2 regions of the Paracoccus sp. R86501 genome follow, and region 1 is predicted to be linked to the other one. Evidence: riboswitches for the same ligand, from Rfam matches in the RefSeq annotation. Region 1 holds a riboswitch; the other holds the start of a gene.
What was found. A riboswitch is a leader RNA that binds a small molecule or an ion and turns the genes downstream of it on or off. The one in region 1 is predicted to bind thiamine pyrophosphate.
Positions count from the first base shown of each region.

Region 1 (7,483 bases):
ACCGGCCAGACGCATGAACAGGCGTCCTTCAAGGTGACGCCAGTCGATACGACCGGGGCGGGCGACACCTTCGCGGGTTATTTCGCCGCCGGTCTGGACGCGGGGTTGGCGATCCCCGACGCGCTGCGCCGCGCATCGGCGGCGGCGGCGCTGCAGGTCACGCGGCAGGGGGCGGGCGATGCCATCCCTTCCGCCGCCGAGGTCGACGCCTTTCTGGCCGATCAGTCCTGACCGATGCGCCCGCGCAGGCCACCGGTCTGCGCGCGGTCCATCAGCAGATGGTCCAGCAAGACGCAAGCGGCCATTGCCTCGGCCACAGGTACAGCGCGAATGCCAACACAAGGGTCGTGGCGGCCCTTGGTGATGACCTCGATTTCCTCGCCACGCGAATTGATCGACCGGCGAGGCGTCGTGATCGAGCTGGTCGGCTTGATCGAGAACCGCACCACGATGTCCTGACCGGTGGAAATACCGCCCAAGATTCCGCCCGCATGGTTCGACAGGAACTCGGGGCCGTTTTCGCCCATGCGGATTTCGTCCGCATTCGACACGCCGGTCAGGCTGGCCGCAGCCATGCCCTCGCCGATCTCGACGCCTTTGACGGCGTTGATCGACATCATTGCCGCGGCCAGATCGGTGTCCAGTTTCGCATAGACCGGCGCACCGAGGCCCGGCGGGCAGTGCCGCACCAGAACCTCGATCGCGGCGCCGACGCTGTTCTGGTCCATGCGGATGCCATCCAGATAATCGGACCATGCATCGACCGCGCCCGCATCGGGCAGGAAAAACGGGTTGGTGTCGATGGCATCCGCGTCAAAGCGGTCGCGGTCCAGATGCATGTCGCCCATCTGCACCATATATCCGATGATCTGCATGTCGGGCGCCAGCTGCGCCAGCACCGCATGGGCCGCCGCCCCTGCCGCCACCCGCGCCGCCGTTTCGCGCGCAGATGACCGACCGCCGCCGCGATAATCGCGCACGCCGTATTTCAGGTGATAGCTGATATCGGCATGACCGGGGCGAAAACTGGTGGCGATATCGCCGTAATCCTTGGACCGCTGGTCGGTATTCTCGATCATCAGCTGGATCGAGGTACCGGTCGTCACGCCTTCGAACACGCCCGAAAGGATGCGGACCTGATCGGCCTCGCGCCGTTGGGTGGTGTGTTTGCTGGTACCGGGGCGGCGGCGGTCCATGAAGCGCTGGATGTAATCCTCGGACAGCGGGACGCCGGGGGGGACGCCATCGACGGTCGCGCCCAGCGCGGGGCCGTGGCTTTCACCCCAGGTGGTGAAACGGAATTCGCGGCCGAAAGTGTTGTAGCTCATGTTCGGGCGTCCTCGGTCAGGGCTTTCAATTGATAGACCAGATCCAGCGCCTCGCGCGGGGTCAGGCTGTCGGGATGCACCGCTTTCAGCGCCGCGTCCAGCGGGGATGCCTTGGCGGGTGCGGGGGCTGGCGGGGCCGCGCGGAACAACGGCAGGTCGTCGATCAGCGCGGCGGGACGGGCGGCACCTTGGCGTTCGCCCGATTCCAGCGCGTCCAGAACCTGCCTTGCGCGGTCGACAACGGACGCGGGCAGACCGGCCAGACGCGCCACCTGCACACCATAGCTGCGGTCGGCGGCGCCCTTGCGGACCTCATGCAGGAAGATCACGTCGCCTTCCCATTCGCGCACGGCGACAGTGGCGTTTTCCACACCCTCCAGCCGCGCGGTCAGGGCGGTCATTTCGTGGTAATGCGTGGCAAACAGCGCGCGGCAGCGGTTGGCAGCATGCAGATGCTCCATCACCGCCCATGCGATGGACAGCCCGTCCCAAGTGGCCGTGCCGCGTCCGATCTCGTCCAGGATGACCAGCGCGTGGTCGTCGGCTTGGTTCAGGATGGCGGCGGTTTCCACCATTTCCACCATGAAGGTCGAACGGCCCCGCGCCAGATCATCGGCGGCACCAACGCGGCTGAACAACTGGCTGACGATGCCGATATGGGCGTGGCTGGCGGGCACGAAACCGCCCGCCTGCGCCAAGACCGCGATCAGGGCGTTCTGGCGCAGAAAGGTCGATTTACCCGCCATGTTGGGACCGGTCAGCAACCAGATTGCAGGGGTCGCGCCCTTTGTCAGGTCGCAGTCGTTGGCGACAAAGCTTTCGGCCTTGCGCTTCAGCGCGCGTTCCACCACCGGATGCCGCCCGCCGGTGATGGAAAAGGCGCGGCTGTCATCGACCTGCGGGCGCGTCCAACCTTCGCCGGAGGCGATATCGGCAAAGGCCCCGGCCAGATCAATCTCGGCCAGCGCCCGCGCCGCCTGTCCGATGGGTCCAGCGCGGTCCAGCACGGCGGCCCGCAGGCGGTCATAGATGCCGCGCTCGATCTCCAGCGCACGGTCGCGGGCATTCAGGATGCGGGTTTCCAGTTCGGACAGTTCGACGGTGGTAAAGCGGATCTGGTTGGCAGTGGTCTGGCGATGGATGAAGGTCTGGTTCAGCGGCGCGGCCATCATGCGTTCGGCATGGGTGGTCGTGGTTTCGATGAAATAGCCCAGAACATTGTTATGCTTGATCTTCAGTGCGCTGACACCCGCCATGGCTGCATATTCGGCCTGCATTCCGGCAATGACCCCGCGCCCTTCGTCACGCAGACGGCGGGTCTGGTCCAAATCTTCGTCATAGGTTTCTGCTACAAACCCGCCGTCACGGGCCAGCAGGGGTGGTTCCGCCACCAGCGCATCGTCCAGCAGGTCGATCAGGTCGTCATGGCCGGTCAGATCGGCCACCGCATCGCGCAGCACCGGCGCGGCGTCATCGGGCAGGCGTTCGGCAATGGCGGCCCCTTGGGTCAACCCAGCGCGGATCGCGGCAAGATCGCGCGGACCACCGCGTTCCAGCGCCAGACGTGACAGGGCGCGGTCCATATCGGGCACGCGTGCCAGCGCGCTGCGCAGATCGGTCAGCAGGCGCGGATCATCGACCAGCATCGCCACACTGTCCTGACGTGCACGGATCAGCGCCAGATCACGGCTGGGGGCGCTGACGCGTCGTTCCAGCAGACGCGCCCCCGGCGCGGTTACCGTGCGGTCGATGGCGGCCAGCAGGGACCCTTCGCGACCACCGGACAGGGCTTGGGTCAGTTCCAGATTGCGGCGGGTGGCAGCATCGATCTGCATCGCGCCGCCGGCCTTTTCGCGGATCGGGTGGCGCAGCAGCGGCAGCTTGCCCTTTTGCGTCATGTCCAGATAATCGACGATTGCGCCCATCGCGCCCTGTTCGGCGCGGGTGAAACTGCCGAACCCGTCCAGCGTTTCCACGCCATAAAGCGCGCATAGCCGCCGCACGCCCGCGCTGCTGTCAAAGGCACCGGCATGCAGATCGGTCAGGGCGGCACCGGCATCCTGCACCAGCTCCTCGAATTCATAGCCTGCGGCCAGAACCTCGCGCGGGGTCAGGCGGGCCAGTTCGGGGGCCAGCCGCGCGGGCGGGCATTCCATCACCTGAAAGGCACCGGTCGAAATATCGACCCACGCCAGCGCGCCTTCGTCACGGACCTGCGCATAGGCGGCAAGGTAGTTGTGGCGGCGCGCCTCCAGCAGCAATTCCTCGGTCAGGGTGCCGGGGGTGACAAGGCGAACGACATCGCGGGCCACGACGGACTTGCTACCGCGTTTCTTGGCCTCGGCAGGGTCCTCCATCTGTTCGGCGATGGCGACGCGGAAGCCCTTGCGGATCAGCTGCAACAGATAGCTTTCCGACGCATGGACAGGCACGCCGCACATCGGGATCGGTTCGCCCTGATGCGTGCCGCGTTTGGTCAGCGCGATGTCCAATGCGGCTGCGGCCTGCACGGCATCGTCGAAGAACATCTCGTAGAAGTCGCCCATGCGATAGAACAGCAGCGCACCGGGGTTCGCCTCGCGGATCGCCAGATATTGCGCCATCATCGGGGTGGGCTGGTCGGTCATGGGTATTCCGTCACTGTCATCCGGCCCCGTATCTAGCCGCTTGCGTGCTGCGGTTAAACCATTACATTCAGGCCAACCTCGGGGTGCCCTGCATGGGATGAGACGCAATTGCGGACCCGTTGAACCTGATCCGGCTGACACCCGGCGGAGGGAAGGTGACGGCTGTCCTTTCTTTCGAAACCCGTTTGAGAGGAGACTGCCTTGAAACCCCTGTTCATCGCCACCGCCCTGCTGGCCGCGACCCCCGCCTTGGCGCAGGACCGCGCGCTGACCGTCTATGCCAGCGATTACATCGCCAGCGAATGGGGCCCCGGCCCGACGATCAAATCCGAATTCGAGGCCTTCTGCGATTGCACCCTGGACTTCGTCACCGGCGACATCCTGCCCCGCCTGCTGATGGAGGGTGAGGGGACGGACGCCGACATCGTCTTCGGCCTGAACACCGATGTCACCGCCCGCGCCCGCGCGTCGGGCCTGTTTGCGCCCCACGGGCAGGACACCTCCGACATGTCGCTGCCGGTGGAGTGGAGCGATGACATCTTCCTGCCCTATAACTGGGGCGAAACGGCGTTCATCTATGACGAAACGCGGCTGGAAAACCCGCCCGCCAGCTTTCAGGAATTGCTGGACGCGCCCGATGATCTGAAGATCGTGATCCAGGACCCGCGGTCGTCCATTTCCGGCCTAGCGCTACTGTTGTGGGTCAAGCAGGTCTATGGCGATGACGCGCCCGAGGCTTGGGCCAAGCTGGCCCCCAAGGTGCTGACCGTGACGCGCGGCTGGTCGGAATCCTATGGCATGTTCACGGACGGAGAGGCGGATATGGTCCTCTCCTACACCACCTCGCCCGCCTATCACATTGCAGCGGAAGACGACCTGACCAAAAAGGCCGCCATCTTCCCCGAAGGTCATTACTTCATGGCCGAACTGGCAGCGCAGGTCGCATCGACCGATCAGCCCGAACTGGCACAGCAATTCATGGACTGGATCCTGACGCCGGAATTCCAGAAGACCATCCCGCTGGCCAATTGGTCCCTGCCCGCCAAGCTGCCGCAGGACGACTGGCCGCAGGTCATGCGCGACCTGCCCCGCCCCGAAAAAACGCTGTTCTATTCCGAGGACGAGGCCGAAGCCCTGCGCCAGCCGGCGCTGGACGAATGGCTGCGCGCCTTCGCGGGGTGATATCCGGTCGCATCGTCGCCGCCGGTCTTGCGGCCCTGATCCTTGGCACGCTGGCCGCTGTCGCATGGCAGGCGGGCGGGTTGTCGGGCTTGGGAGAATGGGACTGGCGCGCGGTGCGCTTCACCGTCTGGCAGGCGGCGCTGTCGGCCACGCTGTCGGCGGCGCTGGCGGTGCCCGTCGCGCGGGCGCTGGCGCGGCGGCGCTTTCGCGGGCGCGGGTTGCTGGTCACGCTGCTGGGCGCGCCCTTCATCCTGCCGGTGATCGTGGCGATCATGGGACTGATCTCGGTCTTCGGGCGCAACGGCGCGCTGAACGAGGGCCTGCGTGCCCTGGGCCTGCCCGAACTGGGCATCTATGGCTGGCAGGGCGTGATTCTGGCGCATGTGTTTTTCAACCTGCCACTGTCGGTGCGGCTGATCCTGCAAGGCTGGCAGGCGATCCCTTCCGAACGCTTCCGTCTGGCATCCAGCCTTGGCTTTGCCCCCGCCGATGTCGCCCGCCATCTGGAACGCCCGATGCTGCGTGCGGCCCTGCCCGGCGTCTGGCTGGCGGTTTTTCTGGTCTGCCTGACGTCTTTCACCGTCGCTTTGGCCCTTGGCGGCGGCCCGCGTGCCACCACGGTCGAGCTGGCGATCTATCAGGCGTTCCGCTTTGATTTCGACTTGGGACGGGCGGCGACGCTGGGCTTGGTGCAGATCGGGTTGTGCATTGCCGCGATGCTGGCGGCGCGCTGGATCGCCATTCCGGCGGGCTTTGGCGTGGGCATGGATGCAGGCCAAGGGCCGGTCGGGCCGCGCGGCTGGCGTGTCTGTTCCGATGCGGCAATCATCGCACTGGCGGCGGGGTTCCTGCTGTGGCCCTTGGTGGCGGTTCTGGCGGTGGGCGTGCCGCGCCTGCCTGCGCTGGCGCCTGACGTCTGGTGGGCGGCGGGGCGGTCGGTGGTGATGGCCGTCACCTCGGCCCTGTTGGCGGTGGCGCTGTGCCTGATGCTGGCCCTGGCCATCGCACGCGGCGCGGGCCGTTGGGTCGAGGCGGCGGGTATGCTGCCCCTGATCGCATCGCCTCTGGTTCTGGGGACGGGGCTGTTCATCCTGCTGCGCGACGTGGCCGGCCCGCAGCAGATGGCCCTGCCAGTGACGGTGGCGATCAACGCCGCCATGGCCCTGCCCTTCGGGCTGCGGGCGCTGATCCCGGCGGCACGCAGCCTGCAGGATGATTATGGCCAGCTTGCGGCATCATTGGACCTGAGAGGCTGGGCGCGGCTGCGATACCTGACCCTTCCGCGTCTGGCGCGCCCCTTGGGCTTTGCCGCAGGCCTGGCTGCGGCTTTGGCGATGGGCGATCTGGGTGTGATCACACTGTTCGCCAGCGACCAGCCGACATTGCCGCTGAAGCTGTATCAGTTAATGAATAGCTATCGCATGGCGGATGCGGCAGGCGCGGCGGTACTGCTGATGGCGCTCAGCTTCGGGCTGTTCTGGATGTTCGACAAAGGGGGCCGCTTGGATGCTTGAACTTCGGGATATCGCAATCCGACATGACGATTTCAGCCTGACCGCCGACCTGTCCCTGCCCAAGGGCGGACGATTTGCGGTGATCGGAGCCTCGGGGTCCGGCAAATCCACGCTGCTGTCTTTGATTGGTGGATTTCTGGCACCCAATCAGGGGCGCATCCTGTGGGACGGGCAGGATATGACGCAGATGGCACCGGGGGATCGGCCTATTTCGACCCTCTTTCAACACCACAATTTGTTTCCACACCTTACAGTGAAACGAAATATAGGCATGGGACTGCGAGCTGATCTACGACTGGACACTGATCAGAAGGACCGCGTGACGCAAGTGCTGGATCAGGTCGGGCTGTCCGGCACGGGCGACCGCCGCCCCGCTGCATTGTCGGGTGGCCAGCAAAGCCGCGTCGCGCTGGCTCGCGTGCTGCTGCGGGCGCGGCCCGTACTGCTGCTGGACGAACCCTTCGCCGCCCTTGGCCCCGCCCTCAAGTCCGAGATGCTGTCCCTGCTGACAGGCATTGCCGACAGGACGGACGCCACCGTCCTGATGGTCACCCATAACCCGCAGGATGCCCGCGTCTTTTCCCCCCAGACCATTCTGGTCGAGGATGGCCGCGCCCATCCACCACGCGACACAGGCCCGCTGCTGGACAACCCGCCCCCCGGTCTGCGCGCCTATCTGGGATAAGTTCGCGCCCTGCAAAACATCATGTTCCCGCAACGCAGATAGCTTGCTACGCTCCGCCCCAGAACATCATGGGAGGAGACCACATGTTCCATCGCATCGCCACCGCCGTTCCGATCGCAGCCCTGGGCGGGCTGATGGCCACCGCGC
Region 1 covers NZ_JAXHPZ010000001.1:2,940,915-2,948,397, reverse strand. The annotation lists gene SJY40_RS14425 (ribokinase) at 1-231, shown strand, start outside; gene aroC (chorismate synthase) at 222-1,328, opposite strand; gene mutS (DNA mismatch repair protein MutS) at 1,325-3,955, opposite strand; TPP riboswitch at 4,025-4,125, shown strand; gene SJY40_RS14410 (thiamine ABC transporter substrate binding subunit) at 4,157-5,137, shown strand; gene SJY40_RS14405 (thiamine/thiamine pyrophosphate ABC transporter permease ThiP) at 5,113-6,651, shown strand; gene SJY40_RS14400 (ATP-binding cassette domain-containing protein) at 6,644-7,336, shown strand; gene SJY40_RS14395 (TAXI family TRAP transporter solute-binding subunit) at 7,420-7,483, shown strand, end outside.

Region 2 (7,483 bases), 2.4 Mb from region 1:
GATCAGTTGACCGTCGGCAAGATCGAGGTGACCACGGCGGACAACACCCATTACTCCTTCGCCCCCGACAGCCCGCAGGCCGGGAAATACCACAGCCTGTCCTTCCGCTTCAAAACGCCCGACCGCACCATCGTCTATACCGGCGATACCGGCCCCAGCCCGGATGTCGAGGAACTGGCCAAGGGTGCAGACCTGCTGATCGGCGAAGTCATCGAACTGGACAGCGTGATCGCCGCGACCCGCATGGCCGTGCCGAACATGCCGGACGACAAGGTCAACTTCCTCAAGAAGCACCTGTCCGAACACCACCTGCTGCCCGCCGATCTGGGCAAGCTGGCGACAGCATCGGGTGCGCCCGAACTGGTGGTGACCCATATCGCCGCCGGCCTGAAAGAGGATCTGGATGCCATCAACAGTGGCATTGCCTCGACCTATGAAGGCAAGGTGACCATCGCCAACGACATGGACAAATTCTGATCAGACGGCCCCGCCACACTGGCGGGGCCCCCATGCCTTATCCGTCGGCCGGGACGTAAAGCTGGCCCTTTTCGCGGAACAGATCGGCCATCCGCTCCATGCCTTCCTGCTTTTCCGCCGTCGCGCGGATATCATGCGATATCTTCATCGAGCAGAACTTGGGCCCGCACATCGAACAGAAATGCGCGACCTTATGGGCATCGGCGGGCATGGTCTCGTCATGCATCTCGCGCGCGGTATCGGGGTCCAGGCCCAGATTGAACTGATCCTGCCAGCGGAAATCGAAGCGCGCGCGTGACAGCGCATCGTCGCGCATCTGCGCACCCGGGTGCCCCTTGGCCAGATCCGCCGCATGGGCCGCCAGCTTGTAGGTGATGACGCCGGTCTTCACATCGTCTCGATCCGGCAGTCCCAGATGCTCCTTCGGCGTGACATAGCACAGCATCGCGGTCCCGAACCAACCGATCATCGCCGCTCCGATGGCGCTGGTGATATGGTCGTAACCGGGCGCGATATCGGTGGTCAGCGGCCCAAGCGTATAGAATGGGGCTTCGTGGCAATGTTGAAGCTGCTTGTCCATATTGGCCTTAAGCTTGTGCATCGGCACATGGCCCGGACCTTCGATAAAGACCTGACAATCCTTGGCCCATGCTTTCTTCGTCAGTTCGCCCAAGGTTTCCAGCTCGGCGAATTGCGCCTGATCGTTGGCGTCGGCGATGGACCCGGGGCGCAGCCCGTCGCCAAGGCTGAAGGTCACATCATAGGCGCGCATAATCTCGCAGATCTCGTCGAAGCGCTCGTAAAGAAAGCTTTCGCGGTGATGGTGCAGGCACCATTTCGCCATGATCGAGCCGCCCCGACTGACAATGCCCGTCACGCGCTTGGCCGTCATGGGGATCATATGCAGCCGCACGCCGGCGTGGATGGTGAAATAATCGACGCCCTGTTCGGCCTGTTCGATCAGCGTGTCGCGGTAAATCTCCCACGTCAGATCTTCGGCGATGCCGCCGACCTTTTCCAGCGCCTGATACAATGGCACCGTCCCGATGGGCACGGGCGAGTTGCGGATGATCCAGTCGCGGATGTTGTGGATGTTGCGGCCCGTGGACAGATCCATGACGGTGTCGGCACCCCAGCGGATGGCCCAGACCATCTTGTTGACCTCTTCCTCCATCGAGGATGTCACGGCGGAATTGCCAATATTGGCGTTGATCTTGACCAGGAAATTGCGGCCGATGATCATCGGTTCCAGTTCGGGGTGGTTGATGTTGGCAGGAATCACCGCCCGCCCCCGCGCAATTTCAGACCGCACGAACTCCGGCGTGACCAGATCGGGGATGGAGGCGCCGAAATCCTCTCCGTCACGGGTATAGGCGGCGGTGCGGCCTTCATTTTCGCGGATGGCGACATATTCCATTTCCGGCGTGATGATACCGGCGCGAGCATAGGCCAGCTGGGTCACGGCCCCCTTGGTGGCGCGCAGCGGATCACATTGATGCGGAAAGGCGGGGGTCAGGCGCTTGCCATCGACAAAGCCGTTATCGGCGGCGGTCAGCGGACGTCCGGTATAGGCTTCGGCATCGCCCCTGCCCGTCAGCCAGTTGCCGCGAACCGGGGGAAGGCCGCTTTGAATCTCCATCCGCGCACCCCCGTCGGTATAGGGGCCGGAGCTGTCATAGACGGTCAGCGGGGCCTCGCCTGTCAGGGCAATCTGGCGCATCGGCACGCGGATGTCATGCATGGCGCCCGGCACATACAGCTTGCTGGATGCGGGCATGGGGCCGGTGGTGATCTGGGGGTTGGGTTTCATCAGTGTCTCCCGCAAAAATGGGCGACCCGGATAAGACAAGCGATGAAGGGGCCACGCGGCCCGATGACGGACCTTGCGGCCCAAAGGACCGCCCCGTCGGTCGGGGAAGCTGCCTTTGGTCTTCCTACGCCAGCATAAACTGGGTCAGGTTCAAAGGGTCGCTTCACCGGGGTTGCCCCCACTCAGCCTCTCAGTCCCCTTAAGGCGGGACTCCCCTGACGTGCGGGCAGGTTCGCGATTTCGGGGGGAACTGTCAACAGCTTGATGCAGGCGCCCGCGGTGACGGGCGCCTGCGGTTGGTATCAGGCCTTAAGCGCGGCCAACACATCGTCGGGACGCATCGGCAGATGGCGCAGGCGCACGCCCACGGCAGACTGGATGGCGTTGGCGATGGCCGGTGCGATGACCGTGGTGCCGGGTTCGCCCAAGCCCACCGGCACTTCGGTGCTGTCGATGAACTCGATCTCCATGTCCGGTGTGTCGATCATCCGCAGCGGAGTGTAGCCGCCAAGGTTCAGGTCGCGAACGTTGCCATCCTCGAACTCAGTCCCTTCGTACAGCGCCATGGAAAGGCCCCAAAGTGCAGCACCTTCGCATTGCGCGCGCGCCCCATCGGGGTCAACAACCGTACCGCAATCGAAGGCCAGCCACATCTTCTGGACCTCGACCGTGCCAGTTTCGCGGTCCACATGCACCTGAACGGCACCTGCGGTCCAGGTCGGCATCTGGCGGCTTTGACCGAAGGTCGTTGCGATGCCGATGGCCGTATCGGCAGGCAAATCAGCCGTGCCATAGCCCGACATCTTGGCCACGCGTTCCAGAACCGCCTTCTGACGCGATGCGCCACCGACCGAATCCGGCGCGGTGCCGGCGTTGTAACCTTCGGCAATCAGATGCTGCTGGCGAAACTCCAGCGGATCGACACCGATCTTGGCTGCGGCTTCATCCATGAAGCTTTCGACGGCAAAGTTGGTCCAGCCCGGACCGACCGAGCGCAACCAGCCGGGACGGAAGGTCTGATTGGCCAGTTCGTTTTCGATCGCGCGAACCTTATGCGCACCGACCGAATACCAGTGGTCGGCACCGTCGATGGCAAAGACATCATAGGGCTGGTCGTTCACGCCCTTGGGCATAAACGACGGTGCCATGACGCCCGTGGGCCAACCGGCGGCGGCGTCGTGATCCATGCCGATGACCTTCTGGTCGGCGTCGAATGCCATACGCAGTTTCTGCACGCTTGGCGACCGGACGCTGTCGAACTGGACGTCATGTTCGCGCATGAAGACCAGCTTGACCGGCTTGCCGCCCAATTGCTTCGAGGCAAGCGCGGCGGGCACGATGTAGTCGCCGTTCAGGCGACGCCCGAAACCGCCGCCCAGCATATAGCTGCGCATGACGATCTTGTCGGGTTCAACCTCAAGCGCCGCCGACAGGGTCGGCAGGATCAGCGACTGCCACTGGTTGCCGGCATGGGTTTCCCAGATGCCGTCCTCATTCTGGAAGACGGTGGCGTTCAGCGGTTCCATCTGGAAGTGCAGCACCGTCGAGGTGGTGTAATCCGCCTCGAGCGTATCTGCGGCATCCTTGAAGGCTTGGGCGGTGTCGGGCGTCTCGGTCGGCAGGATCGCCCCGCTGGAGGCATCGGCGATCAGTTCGCGCGACCGCGCCTGGATGTCGGCTTCGGACACCATCGCGGTTTCGCCGGCGTTCCATTCGACGTTGATCTGATCGGCAGCCTGCTTGGCGGCGAACAGGGTTTCACCCAGAACGACGACCCACCCCGGAACCGTTCCCGAAGGATCGTCCAGCGTCAGCGTCTGCAGATAGCCCTTGATCTCTTTGGCACCGCTGTCATCGACGGATGCGACCGAAGACCCCAGACGCGTCGGTGGCAGCATCGGAATGCCATAGACCATGCCGTCAATCTTGGCATCCAGACCATAGATGGTCTTGCCGTTGGTCTTGTTGGTGATGTCCAGCGCAGTGACGTCCTTGCCGACCAGACGCAGGTCGGAATGCGCCTTCAGCGGCAGGGCGGCCAGTTCGTCTTCGGTAAAGCTGCGGCTGATGCCTGATTTGACCAGCTCGGCATAGGTGGTGGAATTGGTGCCATCGGTGACCGTGCCGTCACGCGCCGTACAGGTCGATGCATCCACGCCCCATTGGCTGGCGGCGGCTTCGATCAGAGCGGTGCGGCCTGCGGCACCGGCCTGGCGATAGACGGGCCAGCTCTGCCAGATCGACCAACTGCCGCCGGTGACCATGGTGCCCCATTTTTCCGCCGTATCGACATGGGTGATGCGCACGTCGTCCCATGACACTTCCAACTCGTCCGCAAGGATGCGGGCGATGGCGGTGCCGACATGCTGGCCCATCTCGGCGCGGATGATGTTGACGTTCACGCGGCCTTCTGTGTCGATCCAATACCACATGGTCGGTTCGAAGGTGTCACCCACGGCCTCGATCGGGACGCCATCGGCGGCCTGCGGGTCCATCGCGGCATGGGACGTGCGCGGGAAGCCGAAGGCCACACCGGCAGCCGTCATCGAGATCAGGAAGCCGCGGCGGCTCAGCGCCGTTGCCGGGCTGCCTGCGCCAAGGCGCGAAAGGATCTTGTTCTTAGCCATTCTGGGTTTGCCCCCTATTTGCCGAAGCCGCTTCGCGAACCGCCTGGCGGATGCGCGGATAGGTCATGCAGCGGCAAAGATTGCCGGTCATGACGGCGTCGATGTCGTCGTCGCTCGGGTCAGGAATATCGGTCAGCAGGGCTGCTGCCTGCATGATCTGGCCCGACTGGCAATAGCCGCATTGCGGAACCCGCAGGTTGCGCCATGCTTCCTGAACGGGGTGGCTGTCGTTGGCGTCTAGCCCCTCGATCGTGGTGATCTCGGCGCCTTCGACATCGCCAAGCGCGGTGATGCAGGACCGCGTGGCACGACCGCCGACATGGACGGTGCAGGCACCGCACATGCCGATGCCGCAACCGAACTTGGTGCCGGTCAGCCCGACCTCGTCGCGGATCGCCCACAGAAGCGGCGTATCGGGATCGGCGTCGACGCTGACCTCACGCCCGTTGATTTTCAAATTTACCATCAGGTGTTTCCTTCGTGAATTCAGTGGGATCCAGGGCCGCGCGCGCGCAGCTGGGTGACATCCTCGCGCAGGTTCTCCCACGGGGCCTTTTCGGCCCGATCGGCGCGCAGGTAGGCTGCGACCGAGGCGACCTGATCGTCGGTCAGCGCTTGGGCAAAGCCCGGCATGACGACGCCTTCGGTGCCCTGATGGCTGTTCACGCCATAAAGGATCACCTGGATCAGGTTGCTGGGATCATCCTGATTGACCGAGGAGTTGATTCCCAGATCGGGACGGCCTTCGCGGATCTGTTTGGCATTATAGTGACAGGCGGCGCAGGCGGTGGTGTACAGCCGCTCGCCCTCGGCTTGACGATAGCGGCGGTCGGGGGCGTTGCGCTCGAGGCTGGCGCGGACGACGTCGCTGTCGGCGGGGTCCAGATCATCGCCGCCGACCTTATCGGCCAAATAGACGCTGATGGCGGACAGGTCGCTGTCGGGCAGTCCGCGCACACCGGCATGAACAACCGGCCCCATCGGACCAGCGGCGATGCCATGATAGGTGGACGAACCCTTGATCAGATACTCGCGGAACTCGGCGGCGTTCCACGGCACGGCCGAGGCGTTGGCGGCGGTCAGGGCGGGGGCCTGCCAACGGTCGATCTCGGCGCCGGCGTATTCTTCGCTGGATTTTTCCGCGCCAAGGACGTTGCGCGGGGTATGGCAGGCGCCGCAGTGGGTGATGCCCTCGGCCAGATAGGCCCCGCGATTCCATTCGTCCGACTTCTCGGGATCGGCTTCGTATTCGCCGAAATCAACGAACAGCGTCTTCCAGCCAGCCTGCAGGAAGCGCAGGTTCAGCGGGAAGGGCAGCTCGTTTTCCTTCTGGACGGTCCGGACAGGCTCGACCTCGGACATGATGAAGGCATAGATCGCGTCGATGTCCTCATCGCTCATCTTGGTGAAGTGGTCATAGGGGAAGCCGGGGAACAGGTGGCGGCCATCGCGGCCAACGCCTTCATGCATGGCACGGCGGAAGGCGGCCTGCGAATAGGTGCCGATGCCCGTTTCCATGTCGGGGGTCAGGTTCGTGGCATAGATGGTGCCGAAGCCCGTCTCCATCGCGTAATTGCCGGCATAGGGTTCGCCGCCCTTGGCGGTGTGACAGGTCGCGCAATAGCCCGCACCCGCCAGCACCCTGCCCTTTTCCACCTGTTCAGGCGGGAAATTCGCGTGATCTGCCGCCGTCACCGGCTGCATCGCGGGTTTATATGCATAGACGCCAAAGCCCACAGCGCCGATCGCTGCGATGGCCAGGATGCCTAGGCAGATCTTCTTGATCATGGATCCATATCCCTGGGTATCAGTATGGCAAAATCGGCGGTTACCCGCCGATTGGATGATATGCAAATGTTAACCCGACCGCTGGCGGTCGGGTTCCCATCGTTTTGCAGCAGCTTTGGTTCAGACCAGCGACAGCAGCTTTTTCGCGGCTTCTTCCGACGAGGCCGGGTTCTGACCCGTCACCAGCTTGCCGTCGACCAGCACGAAGACGCCCCAGTCCTCGCCCTTCTCATACTGACCGCCATTGGCCTTCAGCATCTCCTCGACCAGGAAGGGAACGACATCGGTCAGGCCGACGGCTTCCTCCTCGGTGTTGGTGAAGCCGGTGACGCGCTTGCCATCGACCAGCGGCTTGCCATCGGCGCCCTTGGTGTGGCGGAAGACGCCCGGCGCGTGGCAGACGGCACCGACCGGCAGATCCTTGGCAGCAAAGCCCTCGATCAGGCGGCGGCTGTCGGCATCCTCGGCCAGATCCCAAAGCGGGCCGTGGCCACCGGGATAGAAGATGGCGTCGAAGCCATCGACCTGAATGTCGGCCAGAACCTTGGTGTCGGCCAGCGCGGCCTGCGCTGCATCGTCAGCCTTGAAGCGTTCGGTCGCATCGGTCTGGGCATCGGGGGTGTTGCTGCTGGGGTCCAGCGGCGGCTGACCACCCTTGGGCGATGCGATGGTGATCTCGGCGCCCGCGTCCTTGAAGACGTAATAGGGGGCCGCGAATTCTTCCAGCCAGAAGCCGGTCTTGTTGCCCGTGTCGCCCAGCTTGTCGTGCGAGGTCAGAACC
Region 2 covers NZ_JAXHPZ010000001.1:556,781-564,263, reverse strand. The annotation lists gene SJY40_RS02870 (MBL fold metallo-hydrolase) at 1-477, shown strand, start outside; gene thiC (phosphomethylpyrimidine synthase ThiC) at 515-2,287, opposite strand; TPP riboswitch at 2,392-2,514, opposite strand; gene SJY40_RS02860 (molybdopterin cofactor-binding domain-containing protein) at 2,590-4,914, opposite strand; gene SJY40_RS02855 ((2Fe-2S)-binding protein) at 4,907-5,380, opposite strand; gene SJY40_RS02850 (cytochrome c) at 5,401-6,702, opposite strand; gene SJY40_RS02845 (type 1 glutamine amidotransferase domain-containing protein) at 6,823-7,483, opposite strand, start outside.
Region 2: another riboswitch for thiamine pyrophosphate. It lies ahead of thiC (phosphomethylpyrimidine synthase ThiC); the one in region 1 lies ahead of SJY40_RS14410 (thiamine ABC transporter substrate binding subunit).